2 regions of the Bradyrhizobium sp. SEMIA genome follow, and region 2 is predicted to be linked to the other one. Evidence: riboswitches for the same ligand, from Rfam matches in the RefSeq annotation. Region 2 holds a riboswitch; the other holds the start of a gene.

Region 1 (7,805 bases), 3.8 Mb from region 2:
CGCGCGCTGAAGTTGCTGTCGAAAGGTTTACAGTTGCTCATAAGGACCCCGGCATCAGCGCTGATATCACCGACCGACTGTTCCAGCCCTTTGTCACGACTGAAAGGCATGGCATGGGTGTGGAGCTATCAATCTGCCGGACGATCATCGAGTCACATGGCGGCCATATCGTCGCGCAAGCAAATCCGGGTGGCAGCGCGATCCCTCACACCGCGCCATTTGTCGAGCTTAGCGAAGAGACAGCATGATTGGACGGCGCATTCTTGTGATCGACGATGACGCCGCAATGCGGGACTCGCTCGCCTTTCTTCTTGATGTTAACGGTTTCTACGTAGCAACCTATGAGACGGCGACCGCGTTTCTTAATGACGTCGCGAGCGGTCCAGTTGATTGTATTGTGTCGGACATCCGCATGCCGGGTATGAGCGGTCTCGAGCTAGTCGGCAAAGTGAAGGCCAATCGCGTCAACTGCCCCGTCGTTTTAATAACTGGTCATAGCGACGTATCGCTCGCAGTCGAAGCGATGAAAGCGGGTGCGGCCGACTTCCTCGAGAAGCCGTTCGTGGAGGAGGTGCTATTGCGTGCGATCAATAGTGCTCTGGAAGCGCGGCCGACAAAACCAGCCGATGACGCAGCAAAACTCCAGGCGGAAGCCCGCCTCGCGTGCCTCTCGTCGCGCGAGCGTGACGTCCTGCAGGGACTATTGGCCGGCAAGATTAACAAGGTGATCGCCCACGATCTCGGCATCAGTCCCAGGACAGTCGAGGTTTACCGTGCAAACCTCATGGCTAAGACCAATGTCCGCAGCATGTCCGAGTTGATGCGGATCGCCATTGCCGCGGGACTCTAGCACCAGCGCAAATGGCGCGAATGGCTTATTCATGCATTCAAGCTGCGCACTCCTGACGAACGGACGGTTTTCAGGCGCACCGCACCGAGTGGGTCATGTTGTCGATGACGGCTACCGATGCAACACAGGCTGCTGGTTTCTTGCATCACGACGGCACATGAAGCAGATCAATTACGTCGGCCCACATTTGTGCTCCGATGGACAGCGGGTCTGTCGCCCCGGAGAACGGGGGCTACGGCAGCGTATCGCATGATCATCGAGCGCGTCGACCACGTCGGTCAGCGTACATCGATCGGGATGCCGTCAATATCTGCCTGGTCACCTCCGCGGCCGACCGATGCTGACGGGGATCAGAGCCAAGACGCCCGAACAAGACTTCCTGCGGCAAGCCGAAAGTGGCTGTGGACGACAACTTTTCGGCCGGCTGGAGCTCTTCACGGGTGCGGCCGTGCGTTTCCGACTGTTTCCACGGACGCGGCCGAGGAAGCCAGCATGCAGCTTTCTAATCCGGTTTGGCCATGTCTGAGCAAACAAGGGACCGCGCCGCCCCCATTCAAAACGCCCTGCTCATGGCACTTACGGGCAAATACTTAGGGACTTCTACCTAGGGAAAACATCCAAATTTTCGAGTTCGTCAGGAGCAGCCAATCTGCGTCCCATCGATGTCCGCAAGAAAGGGTCCGCCATGCACGCCCAGGCCGCCAAATTTACCGAAACCAGCCGTTATCCGACCGGCGTCTTGCGGGGGCAACCTCAACACTTCGGCGGCTAAGTTGATTTAAGCCAGCTCAAATTCAAAGCGCGCTACGTTTTTGCCTCGAACGGCGCAGAAACTGCGGCGTAGAAGGACACCGAATCGGCTTGGGCGATCTTGTAAGTGGCAGAAACGCTTCCGGCCTACATTGTGCCTCCAGGAGCACCGGAATGACCATCGACCTTTTGCTTCGAGAGCATCGCAACATTGATCTGCTTCTGGCCGCTCTTCAACGCGAATTGGAGATTTTTGAGGGAGGGATCGGTCCCGATTATGAGGTCATTCGCGCGATTATCAGCTATTTCGAGGTTTACCCCGAGCTGTACCATCATCCACAGGAGGACTTGATTTTTTCGAAGCTCAAGGCTCGCGATCCCGATGCAGCTGCAATCGTCGGCGATCTCGCGCTTGAACACCAGGAAGTGGCCGACCGTTTGCACCACTTCGCGCGAGCTATTGACGCCATCCTCGCGGATCGTGAACTCTTTCGGCGAGACGTCGGCGATATCATACGCGACTTTATAGTATGCGAGCGGCGCCACATGATGTGGGAAGAACAAGATTTCTTTCCGGCCGCACTGAAGGCTCTCTCGGCACAGGAATGGACCGAAATCGCTTCCGCCGTCACCGATGATGGAGATCCCCTGTTCAGCGAGACAGCGGCAGCCACTTCGGATGCGCTAAGAGCGCATATTCTGCAATTGGAGCAAGAAGCTGAGGCCGAACGGAGCTCGGTCGCAATTTCGTCCGCCAAGGCCGGCAACCCGTGACACGGCTCCGAGACGTAGGGGCCGTATTGATCAGCGCCGTCTTACAGCAGGAATTAGACCTCATGCTCATCCTGTCGAATGAAAATGGGGGTGTTCGCGGGCATGTAGGCTGCCGCACCGCCAAAATGGCTTTCTGCGCACGATGATCGCTTCCGGTGCCAACGGCATGGCCGAGCCTTCCTGAGCTCTGGTTCCGGCACGTTCCACAATGTGATGTCGCAGGTCCGGCAGTTGCGCAGTGACGCGAAACGGATGCCTCTGATGTCCGCCGCCGTACAACGACGGACGATTGCCGCCGCGCGGGTGGGGCGAAGCACTCCCACCTCTTTCCCAGCCTGGCACGCTCTGAATGATCCGACCGCGGCCGATTCGACCCACAGCACCCCAATTGCCGGGCACTTGCTCGCGCGGGCACGTTTAGCACGAACTGCAAGGCGCTGGACGACGTCCTCACTCTGCGCCGAGCCGTGTCGGATCGGAGATCGCCATGATTCAACTGGCCTGTGCTGAGGGCAGGACTACGCTCACGGCTGAGAAGCACCCTATCGGCACCAGTGCCATCTTCAAGCTCGTGACATCCTCCGCGTGGTCCGCTCATAAACTCTCAAACAGAGGCGCAAGACGAAACCCGACCATTGGGTGGAATCGGTCGACCAAGGACTGCCTTAAGCAGGGGTCAAATCAATATCAACCGCTCATGCATTGTCTACGCTTGCAAGATCCTTGGAGCCGGGTTTTTCGTATCGTCGCGCCGAGCATAAGGTTTCCAGGCAGGAAAGCGCACCGAGTTTGCGGCTCGTGCCCTGCGGTGACGCCCGGCATCACCGTCCTCGTCGCGTCGTAATCGTTGCCGACGTGCTCTTGACCGACAAACCTTGGTGTAAGTTTATAAACCTCGGGCTAACGGTCGCATACCACGGCATAATTGAGCTACGCTGAGCTTGTGCTTCAACTGAGCTCAGATTTTCGGCGAATGTCCTTGCCGTGATCGAACCGGCGGTTGTCCTCTCTCCGCCGATGGAAGTCCGCGCGATGCGTCAGCGTCGCTCCTCCCGGACTTTCGCCCGGCCCGCTCAGCGGGGCCGGGCTTTTTTTTTATTCCCAAGGCTCCATCGATCATCGACAGCGCAAATGACCGCAACAGATCCGCTTTGTCGAGAAGAGACCCAAGCCCGGATCAATGGCCTCGCGGATCGGATGCAGCGCGCAGTTGGCGGGCGGCAGCGACCATGTTCGCTAGTGCCGGCCGCACTTCCTCCCATTTGCGCGTCTTCAGGCCGCAGTCCGGATTGATCCAGAGCTGCGAATCCTGCAGCCGGGTCCGAGCCAATACCATCAGTTCCTTCATTTCGCCCGCCTCGGGAACGCGTGGGGAGTGGATGTCGTACACGCCCGGTCCGATCTGATTTGGATATTCGTAGTCCCTGAACGCGTCGAGTAGTTCCATTTTCGAGCGCGACGTCTCGATCGAGATGACATCTGCGTCCATTGCAGCGATCGCACCGATGATGTCGTTGAACTCCGAGTAGCACATATGTGTATGAATTTGCGTTTCATCGGCGACGCCCGATGAGCAGATGCTGAAGCAATCCACGGCCCAGTCGAGATAGGCCGTCCACTCAGATCGACGCAACGGCATTCCTTCGCGCAGTGCGGCTTCGTCGATCTGGATCATTGTCGCACCAGCATTCTCGAGATCGCGGACTTCGTCTCGGATCGCGAGCGCAATCTGGCGACAGACCTCGCTTCTGGGAATATCATCGCGAACAAAGGACCAGTTCAAAATCGTCACCGGTCCGGTCAACATGGCCTTCATCGGCTTCCTCGTTAGTGATTGCGCGTAGCGCCACCAGTCCACGGTGATAGGCTTCGGCCGCACCACATCGCCAAACAGGATCGGTGGCCTGACGCAGCGCGAGCCGTACGACTGCACCCATCCGTTCCTGGTAAATGCGAAGCCGGCGAGGTGCTCGCCGAAGTACTGCACCATGTCATTGCGCTCGAACTCGCCGTGCACGAGGACGTCGAGACCGATGTCCTCCTGCCAACGTACGGCGCGCGCAGTCTCCTCCTTGAGGAACCTGTCGTATTGCTCGTCACTTATCGCGCCTCGCGCATGCGCCGCACGGGCATTCCGGACCTCTGTGGTCTGCGGAAACGATCCGATGGTCGTGGTAGGAAAAGCCGGTAGTCCGAAACGATTGCTTTGGATCTCGGCACGACGGGCAAATGGGCTCCCGCGTCGACGCATGGTCTGATCGATCGCTTTCATCCGGACAGCGACATTGGCATCACGGATTTTCGGCGAAGTCCGGCGAACAGTCGCGGCACATTCCGACTCGGCAAGAGCTGGCGCAACATTCTGGTCGCCTGCGAGTGCCCGCGCCAGGATCGCAAGCTCCCGCATCTTCTGGACCGCAAAAGCGAGCCAGCTCTTGACGTCGGAAACGAGCCCGGTTTCAAGTTCAACATCGACGGGCACATGAAGCAGCGAGCAGGATGGGGCAATCTGTACACGGTCCTTGCCGAGCTTCGCAATCGCGGGTTCGAGCCGCTGGCGCAGCGACGACAAATTCGACCGCCATACATTCCGGCCGTCGACGACACCGAGCGACATGACGAGATCACTTCGGCCGCCAGCGATGATCTGGTCCAACAACTGTGGCGCTCGAACTAGGTCGAGGTGTAGTCCGGCAACTGGCAGGCTCAACGCGGTGTTCAGATTGTTCCCGAGGTCGCCGAAATAGCTGGCAACTAAGATCTTGATGGCCGGCACCTCCTTGGCGAGCCGATCATAGGCATGTCGCAAAGACTGCCGCGTCCTCTCATCCAGATCAAGAACCAGGCAGGGCTCGTCTAACTGAACCCAATTTGCCCCACGTTTGGCCAATTCCTGCAGAACCTCGATATAGGCCGGTAACAGTTCATCCAGTAGTGAGAGTGGCTGGAACGCAGGATCGGGACTCTTGCCGAGCTTTAGGAATGTGACCGGCCCGATCAGGACAGGGCGGGTCTGAAAGCCAAGGGCCTTGGCTTCCTCATACTCCTCGATCGGCTTGCGAGAGCATAGCCTGAAAGTCTGCCCTCTGTGAAACTCGGGGACCATGTAGTGGTAGTTGGTATCGAACCACTTGGTCATCTCCTGAGCGGGTGCGCCAAATCCGCGCGGTCCGCGACCGCAACTCGCATCCTGATCGTCGCATTGTGATCCCCGGGCCATGGCGAAGTACGTCTTCAGCGAAACGGATTCGGCGTTCGAAGCGTAAATCTCTGGGATGGCGCCAACCATGACACTTGTGTCGAGCACCTGATCATACAGCGAGAAATCGTTCGATGGAATGACGGTGACGCCGATAGATTTCTGACGAGCCCAGTTTGCGGCACGCAGGCCAGCTGCGTCCTCGAGCAACTGCAGTTCGCTGCGTTTTCCCGCCCAGTAGCTTTCAAGAGCGAGTTTGAGCTCGCGCCTTGGACCGATGCGTGGCGTTCCAAGCGTGGCAACCGGAAGGGAGAGAAGAGACATAAGTTAACCCCATGTTGGGGGCAAAGGCCGTGGCGGACGCAGGCAGGGGAAGTCGCGCGGTGCGACGGCTGCTTGGCGCACCACCGGGACACCCCGCCCGTGGACGAATAATTGTCGGGGCAGGTCTCCTGGCTCGCGGGTCATCGCTTCTGTCCGGCCTTCCCGAAGCCGCGCAGGCTTCAGTGACATCGTTGGACAGCGGCTTGCCGCTCACAGTTGCGGGGGCAGCGCCGGCATTGTCACCGGCTTCCCTCTTAGCTCCGGATCAAGTGGGACCGGAGAACCTCGACGATTTGGATTATCGGCAAGACAAGTCTTCCGTCAACCTCTCAGATTATGTCGCAAGCTGGTGCTGCGGCATCCGCTACGCGAATGACCGCGCATCCTTATCGCTGAGTCGATGTAGATGCGCTCTGCAGTCAGCGATATTGTGATGACCATCGCAGCTGCCCTCTGGCCGCACGCCAGTTCGGTGGAAGGGATAAAAGCGGCTTCCGCGGTCGGGACTGCTGCCTGGAGCAGAACGCATTTGATCCGTGTCCCAGGCTTCCCAGCAGGTTTTTCGAGCGCGTCCGCCATCCAGCCGCCCTCTCGACCAGCTGGATCCGTGCTGCACAGGCCTAAGACACGTGGCAAAGTCAGCAACATACCTGACCGGCACGTTGATTTGCAGTGCCAGCCAGACTCCAAATGCTCGGCGCGAGTGCCGGATGTCGCGAAAGAAGCGCCAAACGCGCTCTGGCCTCTCGGCCGCGAGTACCCAGAGGCATGCCAGAGGACGAAAGCTGACACTCCGGTAACGATAGTGAGCCAAACAGTTCTGTGGCGGCAAACGTGCTCCCAATTCTCATCAGGAACTTGGTCGAGGCGTTCAGCTGCGCCCACCGAACATTCGGCGCGTGACGAGGGTGCATAAGCCGCGCTGAACGGAAACATCGAGACGCCCGCACGTCGGAAAGCCGACAAAGAGGGCATAGAAGCGGTGCGAATTGCCGTCTATTAACCTGGCACGAGGAATGCAAGTCTTCGGCATGCCCAGTCTCCTCCTGCTGGGCATGTCTAGCACAGCAACTTGAGGCTGTCGCCGGCAACGAAGTTAGCGGCGCGTGATAGAGCGCCTGCTCGCACGGGACACCATCGGTCCCCCGTCGCGTCGTCGCTAACTTCTTGCGCTCGCGCATAACAGGCTGAAGTTGCCCGCTCTGCAATGACGTGTGGATGAAACCAGATAGGCCAACAGTCATGAGAAAAGTGTCTGGAAGACGCGCGTTATTGTTTTGTCTCGGTCGATCCCTGATCTGTCTGGCCGGGCTGGCTGCGACTGGCGACCGTGCTCGCGCTATCGAGAGCCCCCATATCGAAAGATTCAAGTCAACGTGGCGAGCGCAAGACGGTGAGACAATAGAACAAATTATCTCCAACGTCTCGAAAGTTGCACGGTTCGTCCCTCGAATGTGGGGCGTCGCCGAACTTGACGGAAACGACTATGTTTTCGTTTCGTGGACCAGGCACGCGGATGATATATTAGACGAACAGCACGTTATCACCTGGAGGATCGCACTCGACGGCACGTTTCAACTTGCGTCGACCTATGCAAAGCCGATCGAATTGGGCTGGCACGCCCTGGCGCTCGGGTTGATCGCCAGTGAAGTCAAGGATGGCGAAAGGGACGCAAATCTTCGCTTTCTGCATGATCCGAGCAACTTCAACTTCGTGACGACCACGCAGGGCCCGCTCGGCGATCTCCTGCGGCAGGGCCGCTGCACTATCGTTGAGCCTGTTGGAGTGGACTACTTGCCGACGCAGAAGGACAAGCCGACCGAAAAAGGTGATCTGTGGCGCGTTTTGCTTTTAGTGAACTGTAATATCCCAGGGCCCCGTTTTTACACCCATAACGGGGTCATCACT
Region 2 (7,805 bases):
CCGGAAGGACGGCTGCACGTACCGACCCGAACGGGACGGCGGGCGGGCCGACGAGCGTCAGCGGCACCGGCTCGTCGAAGTTCGGAGGACAGATCCCGGGAGCCAGTGGCGCAGCCCGACAGTAAGTCCGCTGAGCTGACGCCTCAAAACTGAAAGGGCAGCGCCTTTCGGTGAGTTTGACACGTCGGGCAAAACACGGGCATAATGGCATCATCGAGAGTTCGTCACACCCGCACGGAGCAATCCGCTGCGGGTGTTTTCATTTGGGAGCACGGAGCGATCTCCAGGACGTAACGTCCCGAGCTTGCTCGTCGACGTCGCCCCCGCCCCGGAGGCGCGGACGCCGCCGGATGCGATAAACGGATGCCGGCGGAAGATTGAGCGCGGTCCGGCCGACCAGGCTCGCCTTCAGCCCGAGACGGTCAAGAATGGGCCGCGGCACCGGGCAGCGAGGTCCGTAGGTGAACTGATAGAGCGTGCTGCCCTCCTGCATGTGGCGGAAGACTCCCGTCAGGATCGCGATCACCTTGCGCGGCGACATCGACAGAAGCGGTAGGCCGCTGACGGCGGCAGAGGCCGGTGCCACGAACGGCTCGTATTGGGCGAGCTGGCGCGCATCCATCCAGAGCACACGCGCTCTTGGGAAGCGCTCCTGCAACAGGCGGACGAAATCCGAACCATATTCGATCAGCAGCAGGTCGCGCTCCGCGACGCCGCGCCGGAGCAGCGCCTTGGTGAAGATACCGGTGCCAGGCCCCAGCTCGATCACCGGCCCGGTCCCCGGCATGATCTCCTGCGTCATCAGGCGCGCCAGTGACTGGCCTGATGGCGCGATGGCGGAGACCTGCCAGGGATTGGACAGGTACGAGCGGAAGAACTGGAAGAAGTCTGCAACTGCGGTAGCGTTCATTGCGATCCTCTGTTTCCCGCTCGCAAGGAGCAGACGGGCCTGTCGAGAAAAGGGCTGGTGCGACTAAGATGCGATGTTGTGTTCTCTCGCCTCGCCCTGAGCAGCGTTGGAGAGGGATTCCCACGCTTCCCACGTCGCGAGGCGATCGGCATAGGCAGAGCGGGCGCGCGGCAGACCTTCGGTGCCGACGAAGAACCGCAATGGCGGATTCTCGGCGTCGACGATCTTCAGGATCGCATCGGCCGTCGCCTCCGGTTCGCCAAAAGCAAGCTTGGCGCCGGCGGCAAATACCTCCGCCCGCGTGTTGCTGTAGGCATTGATGACGGGCGAAATCCTGAGCGAGGCCGTGCTGGCGAACCCCGTCGCATAGGCGCCAGGCTCGAGCAGCGTGACTTTCAACCCGAGGTCCTTGACCTCCTGGGCCAGACTTTCATGGAGAGCTTCGATGGCGAATTTCGAGGCGTTGTAGAACCCGGTGATGGGCCCGGCGACGATGCCCGCAACACTCGACACGCCAATGATGTGGCCGCCGCCCTGCCGTCGCAGCAAGGGAAGCGCGGCCTGGATGACGCGCAGCGTGCCGAAGAAATTCGTGTCGAACTCGGCGCGGACATCGGCCTCGAGCGCCTCTTCGATCGCCCCGACCAGCGCGTAGCCTGCGTTGTTGAGCACGACGTCCAGCCGTCCGAAATGCGCGTGAGCCCGGCTCACGGCATTCTGCACCGCGTGGGCATTGGTCACGTCCAGGGCCATCGGCAGCACGGCATCGCCGTAAGCTTCCGAGAGATCAGCCACGTCAGCCAGGATGCGGGCGGTGGCAGCCACCTTGTCGCCGCGCTTGAGCGCAGCCTCCGCCCAGATGCGACCAAAGCCGCGGGATGCCCCGGTGATGAACCAGACTTTGCCAGACATGCGATATCCTCGATGGATTGAGTTGGACTTACTCGGCAAGTCCTATCCTCGCTGGCCTCGATCGACAGTGACGAGGTGCGCCAACGAAGTTGCCGCAGGCGCCAAAAAGGGCGCAGCAACCGTCAGTGAATCTTGTTGCCATGCAGCTCGCGCCAGCGGCTCGGCGTCACGCCTTCCCAGTAGCGGAAAGCGCGATAGAAGGAGCTTGCGTCCTGATAGCCCAGGAGGCATGCGACCTCGTCGATGTCGGCGGTGGGATCCGACAGGAGTTGCCGCCCGAGCTCCTGACGCGCCTCGACGAGAAGCTCGCGGAAGCTCGCACCTTCGTCGGTGATGCGGCGCTGAAGGGTTCGCTCGCTCAAGCCGAGATCGCGCGCCACGTCGGACAATTCGGGCCGCCCGCTCGCAAGGCTCCGCTTCAGGACGACCTTGACCTGCTCCCTGACGGAGCTGCGCGCTTCCAGCTCGCCCAGGGCGGACGCCAATGCCGGCGTCAGGATTTCGAGGAGTTCCTTGTTGTGCCCGGGAAACGGACGATCGAGGTCTGCGGATTTCAGGACCAGCAGGTTTCGTGCCGCGCCATAGCGGATCTGGCATTCGAAATATTTCTGGTGGACGTCGCTCTTGGGACGAGGACGAACCAGCTCCACCCGCTTCGGCGTCAGGTGCTGTCCGGTCCCACGACGTCCGAGCTCGACCAGCGAGGCAAAGGTCACGTCGGTCGAAATCGCGGGCTCCGGATCAGTTGCATACGGCCACTCCACCGCGACAACGCACTCGTCCTCGCCTTCCCTGACCTGCAGCTGCTCGGGCGAGCACAGCCGCTTGAAGCGCGCAATGCGGAGCAATCCGTCGCGATAATCCCTCGCATAGAACGCAGCGAGGCTCGACGGCGGATGCACCGCCGTCTCGACGCTCTGGACCAGCATCAAGCCGAGCCCCGGCTCCGGCTTCAGCTCCTCCAGCGCTCTCCAGAGCGCAAAATATTGCACTGTGGTGACCTGCCCCTGCTCGTTCAGGTGCAAGGTCGCCGGCAGTTTCGCCTGCCGCAACAGCACGGCCGGCGGCACGCCGATATGTTCAACGGCCTGCCAAAAGGCTCGGGGGACCTTGCATCTGTCTGCCGCTGTACCACTCATGAACAATCCTAGCGCATCTGGCTCATGATCACGCGGTCGAACAGGCGGTCGCCGAACCATTCGCGAATCTTGATCATGGGCAAGGCATATTTACCCGCAACGTAGCGGGTGCGCGGCTTTGGCTCCTTCACGGCCCTGGACACGACGCCGGCGATGACGCTTGGATTGGTGCCGCGTCCCTGTCCATAAGCCGCACGGGTCGATTTCGCGACGGCCTGCGTCAGCTTGGCGTAAGGACCTCCACCCGATCGTTTGAGCAGGCCATTGGCAACCACATCGCCAAATCCCGTCTCGATCAGGCCGGGCTCGACGACGACGACCTTGATGCCGAACGGAGCCAGTTCAAGTCGCAGGCAATCGGACCAGCCTTCCAGCGCATGCTTGGTCGCATGGTACCAGGCACCCAGGAGGGTGTAGATCTTGCCGCCCATCGAGGTGATGTTGACGATCGTGCCTGCGCGCTTTTCGCGCATCTTCGGCAAGAGAAGCTGCGTCAGGCGAGCGGCGCCGAACAGGTTCACCTCGAACTGGTAACGCGCTTCGTCGATGCCGACCTCCTCGACGGGACCGTAGAGGCCGAAGCCGGCGTTGTTGACGAGCACATCGACGCCATCCACCTCGCGCAGGATGGCATCGACCGTCGCCTGGATGTCGGACTCGCTCGAAATGTCCATTCTCAGGGACCTCGCCCCGAGCTCGACGAGATCATCCATCTTGTCGACGTGCCGCGCGGCGACGAAGACCTGGAATCCGTCCTTGATAAGACGCCTTGCGATTTCCTTGCCCATGCCGGAGGACGCTCCGGTGACGAGCGCCGTTCTCTTCGACTTGTCGAACATTTCAACCTCTCTTCGTTCCTGTCTTATCCTGCGGCCTCCGTGGCAGGAATTGACTGACCAAGCGCGCCAATAGACTTGCATAACACGCCAATCCTGACGACCGATTTGGGCCGCTGTATTCCCAAGAAAAAGCGCGGTACCAGCGACCGCGCTTTGGCAAGACAGTTCGGGCCTGGCGGAAATCCGTTCAGCCGCGAGCGCGGTGGAATGTGCGGGTTTGTCCCATCGCGGGCAGCCCGAGATAGCCTCGGAGGTGCATCTTGCCGTCCTTGACGGTGGCCTTGCAGTTGTAGGTGCGGCCGGACGAGGCGTCATAGATCGTGCCGCCGCCCCACTCGCCATCCTCCCAGCGCAAGCCGGCGATGAAGACAATGTTCTTCAGCGACCGCGCACGCAGCGCGGGATCGGGGTTCTTGGCGTCCTTCTTGAAGGTCACGTTGTCCGCCTCCACGATCTCGTTGCCGTAGAGCATGCGCGCCTGGAATTCCGTTCCGCTCCTGAACATGTCGAGCTTCACCGTGCCGTCGTCCGCCTCCCATGTCCCGACGATCGCATCGGGGACTGGCACCTCGCCGTGCGCCATCGAAATCTGTCCGATGTTCACGGCTGCCATCAGCAGGAAGATGGCGGATCGACGGGAGTGAAGCGACGTTTGCATGGTGCGTTCCTTGGTTTGCGGTTGGGCGAGCGATCGAAGCGCTCGCAGGTCTCGCAAATGTCTCTAGATTTCGGGAACAGCGTTTGCAGCGGCAGAAGGCGCCAGCGGAATTGCGCCGCGCGCCAATCGATGCCGGCGCGAATTTGGATGGTCGGGCAAAACAGCCACACATGGCCATTATCGAAGGTCGGGCCAATCGACGGGTCCCCTTCGGATATTGACGGCTTCATCGCCAGCTGCCAGTTTCATGATCGGTAGTGTCCGCAAGGACTATTCAAGGGAATGCGGTGCGTCCGTCTCGACGGACAATTCCGCGGCTGCCCCCGCAACTGTAGGCGGATAGCCGACGACCAAACGAACCACTGGAGCCCCGTTCGGGCCTCTGGGAAGGCGGTCGAAGGCGATGACCCGCGAGCCAGGAAACCTGCTGCCAGCCATGAGTCACGCGCGAACGCATTGGGCGGGGTGCCCCGATGTCGGACAAGTAGCCGCTGCATCTGCCGCCTGGGGCGAAGGTAGATGACTAAGGCAACCGCGGTGACAGTTTATTTGCGTCGCCGCAGAGCGTTGTCGTGCAAACTCTTCATTCTCGTGCCGGCGTTGCGCCAGGCTATTCACGTGTTTTCCTGATCTCCCTGCTCTCTTCCGTGTCGCTGTCGGCGGCTGCGATCGCGCAGAGCGTGGACCGTGACAAGCCGCCCGTGGAGATCGGTCCAGTGACTGTCTCCCCGTCCACACCGAGGACGGCGCCTGCAATCAGCCCGGGCAACCAAAAGCCTCGGACCGCCCGCCGGGCCACGGGGCGAAGACCGACAGCACCGATCGCTGCAAGGCCCACCAACCCGCCCGCCGGCGACACGACACCGTTGAACACCGCCGCCGTCGCCGGGGTCTCCTCTCGCCTCGGCATTTCGGCCCGGGAGACGCCGGCGACCGTCGAGGTCATCAGCCAGCAGACCATGCAGGACCTGGGCATCCGGACCACCACCGACGTCGCAAAGGCGGCAGTCGGCGTGACTGGCGGCGATGCGCCCGGGGCACCAGCGATCTTCTCGATGCGCGGCTTTTCCGGCGATCAGCTCAACACCCTCTACAACGGCATTCCGATCGGGCCGTCGACCATGACCGGCCGTCCCATGGATGTCGCGGGCCTGCAGCAGGTCGAGATCATCAAGGGACCGGACTCGCTGGTGGCAGGTCTTGGCGCAACCGGCGGCGCCGTCAACTACGTGACCAAAGCGCCGCATACCGGTCCGATCGTCAACGAAGCCTTCACCTCCTACGATTCCTTCAACGGCTATCGCGCCGGTTATGGTTCGGGCGGCTCTACGCTGATCGATGGCCTCGACTACCGCTTCGACATCAGCCATTTCAACGACAAGAGCTTCATCGAGGACAGCTACTCCAGGCTCAGCAATGTCTCGGGCCAGCTGAATTATCGCGTCAACGATAGCCTGAAGGTCTGGGGCGCAGCCGAATACAGGCAGGACAAGGACCGCTTCTACTGGGGCACGCCGATCGTACCGGCGAACGGGCCGGGCATCGTGCCGACGAATGGCATCGTCTCGGGGGTCTGGAGCAACTATTACCTCGGCGGCGGCACGCCAGTCCCGCCGACGATCGACGCGCGTACGCTGACCACGAGTTACAACGTGCTCGACAATCACAGCGGCGCCAGTGAGCTCTGGCTGCGCAGCGGCTTCCAATGGGACATCACCAACAGCATCTCGCTGCGCAGCCAAGTCTACGGCTATGACGCGCACCGGCACTGGTTCAACAACGAGATCTCGTCGTTCGACCAGACTGTCGGCAACTTCGCCGGCGCGCAGAGCATCTATCGCGAGCGCCTGGCGCTGGATCACGCGCAGCGGCTCTACGGCAACATCACCGACCTCACCGTCAATTCCAGCATTGGCGGAATGGACAACCGCTTCGTCGCGACCGTGGCGGCGAGCAACAACCAGTTCAACGTCTCGCAGGACACGCTGTTCTTCAACGACTACGTCGACCTGCTCAATCCCGACCGCGGGCCCTACGGCCCTCGCAGCGACGAGAAGATCTACACCCGCGTCAACACCGCCTCGTTGTCGTTCGAGGACCGGCTCAAGCTGACCTCGACCTTCGCGTTGATCGGCGGCATCCGGTTCGAGGACATCAAGCTGGACCGGACCCGCTTCTTCCCCGACGGCACGCTGGAGTCCGCGAAGGGGTATCCCTTCTCGACGACGTTCAATCCCGTCACCGGCCGCGTCGGCTACACCTGGGACATCACCCCGGGCGTGATGCTGTACAGCCAATACGCGACCGCGGCAGACCCGACGGTGGCCAACATCTTCATCCTCGCACCGTCCGTGCCGCTCCTGCTGACGACGTCGCGCACCTACGAGACCGGCGTCAAGGTGCTATCGGCCGACAAGCGGGCCGAGGCCACGTTCTCGGCCTTCGACATCCAGCGCAAGAACGTCTACGTCCCGGAGAGCGGCATCGTCTTCAACGTCGCCGGCAAGATCGAATCCAAGGGCATCGAGATTGCGGCGGCGATCAACCCGGCCGCCGGCCTGAAACTGTGGGGCAACGTCGCCTTCGTGCAGTCGCGCTTCATCGATTTCAATTATGTCGATGGCAATGGCGTATTCCAGTCCTATTCAGGCAAGACGCCGCCCAACGTGCCGAACTTCATCGCCAATGCCGGCGCCTCGTACCGGTTCGACACGACGCTGCCGGTCGAGATCGGGGGCCTGATGCGTCACGTCGGCGACCGCTTCAACTTCCAGGACAATCTGCTCGTCATGAATGCCTACACCACGTTCGATGCGTTCGCATTCGTCGACATCCCGAAAGCGTACTTCCCGGGGGTGGACCGGACGCGGATTTCATTCCGGGTCAGGAATTTGACGAACAAGCGCTATGCGGCCTGGGGCGACCCGGGCTACGCCGACGAGATCATCCTCGGCGCGCCGCGTAGCTATGAAGTGGCGGCTTCGTTCCGATGGTGAGGAACGCTGGGGCAGCATCGAGGATGAGAACCGTCAGGATCTCATTGTCGCCGCAGAGCCAACCCGCTCCTAATGGATGATCTGGCCGAGGAACGCCCTCGCCCGCTCCGTCTCGGGCGCACGGAAGAAGGTTTCCGGATCGGCCTCCTCGACGATGGAGCCGCGATCCATGAACACCACGCGGTCGGCGACCTCGCGGGCAAAGCCCATCTCGTGGGTGACGCAGACCATGGTCATGCCGTCCCGCGCGAGCTCCACCATGGTCTCCAGCACCTCCTTGACCATCTCCGGGTCGAGCGCGGAGGTCGGCTCGTCGAACAGCATGATCTTCGGCTGCATGCACAGCGCGCG

The links. A riboswitch is a leader RNA that binds a small molecule or an ion and turns the genes downstream of it on or off. The one in region 2 is predicted to bind cobalamin.
Region 1: linked by a shared signal. The riboswitch ahead of metE (5-methyltetrahydropteroyltriglutamate--homocysteine S-methyltransferase) and the one ahead of FOM02_RS25330 (TonB-dependent receptor) in region 2 are both predicted to bind cobalamin.

What each region holds. Positions count from the first base shown of each region.
Region 1 covers NZ_CP046601.1:8,957,385-8,965,189, reverse strand. The annotation lists gene FOM02_RS42875 (ATP-binding protein) at 1-248, shown strand, start outside; gene fixJ (response regulator FixJ) at 245-850, shown strand; gene FOM02_RS42865 (hemerythrin domain-containing protein) at 1,775-2,374, shown strand; gene metE (5-methyltetrahydropteroyltriglutamate--homocysteine S-methyltransferase) at 3,552-5,897, opposite strand; cobalamin riboswitch at 5,998-6,200, opposite strand; gene FOM02_RS42855 (nodulate formation efficiency C protein) at 7,140-7,805, shown strand, end outside.
Region 2 covers NZ_CP046601.1:5,198,418-5,206,222, reverse strand. The annotation lists gene FOM02_RS25360 (hypothetical protein) at 1-125, shown strand, start outside; gene FOM02_RS25355 (class I SAM-dependent methyltransferase) at 260-910, opposite strand; gene FOM02_RS25350 (SDR family NAD(P)-dependent oxidoreductase) at 974-1,822, opposite strand; gene FOM02_RS25345 (AraC family transcriptional regulator) at 1,945-2,961, opposite strand; gene FOM02_RS25340 (oxidoreductase) at 2,970-3,800, opposite strand; gene FOM02_RS25335 (DUF2147 domain-containing protein) at 3,988-4,458, opposite strand; cobalamin riboswitch at 4,697-4,905, shown strand; gene FOM02_RS25330 (TonB-dependent receptor) at 5,031-7,454, shown strand; gene FOM02_RS25325 (amino acid ABC transporter ATP-binding protein) at 7,524-7,805, opposite strand, start outside.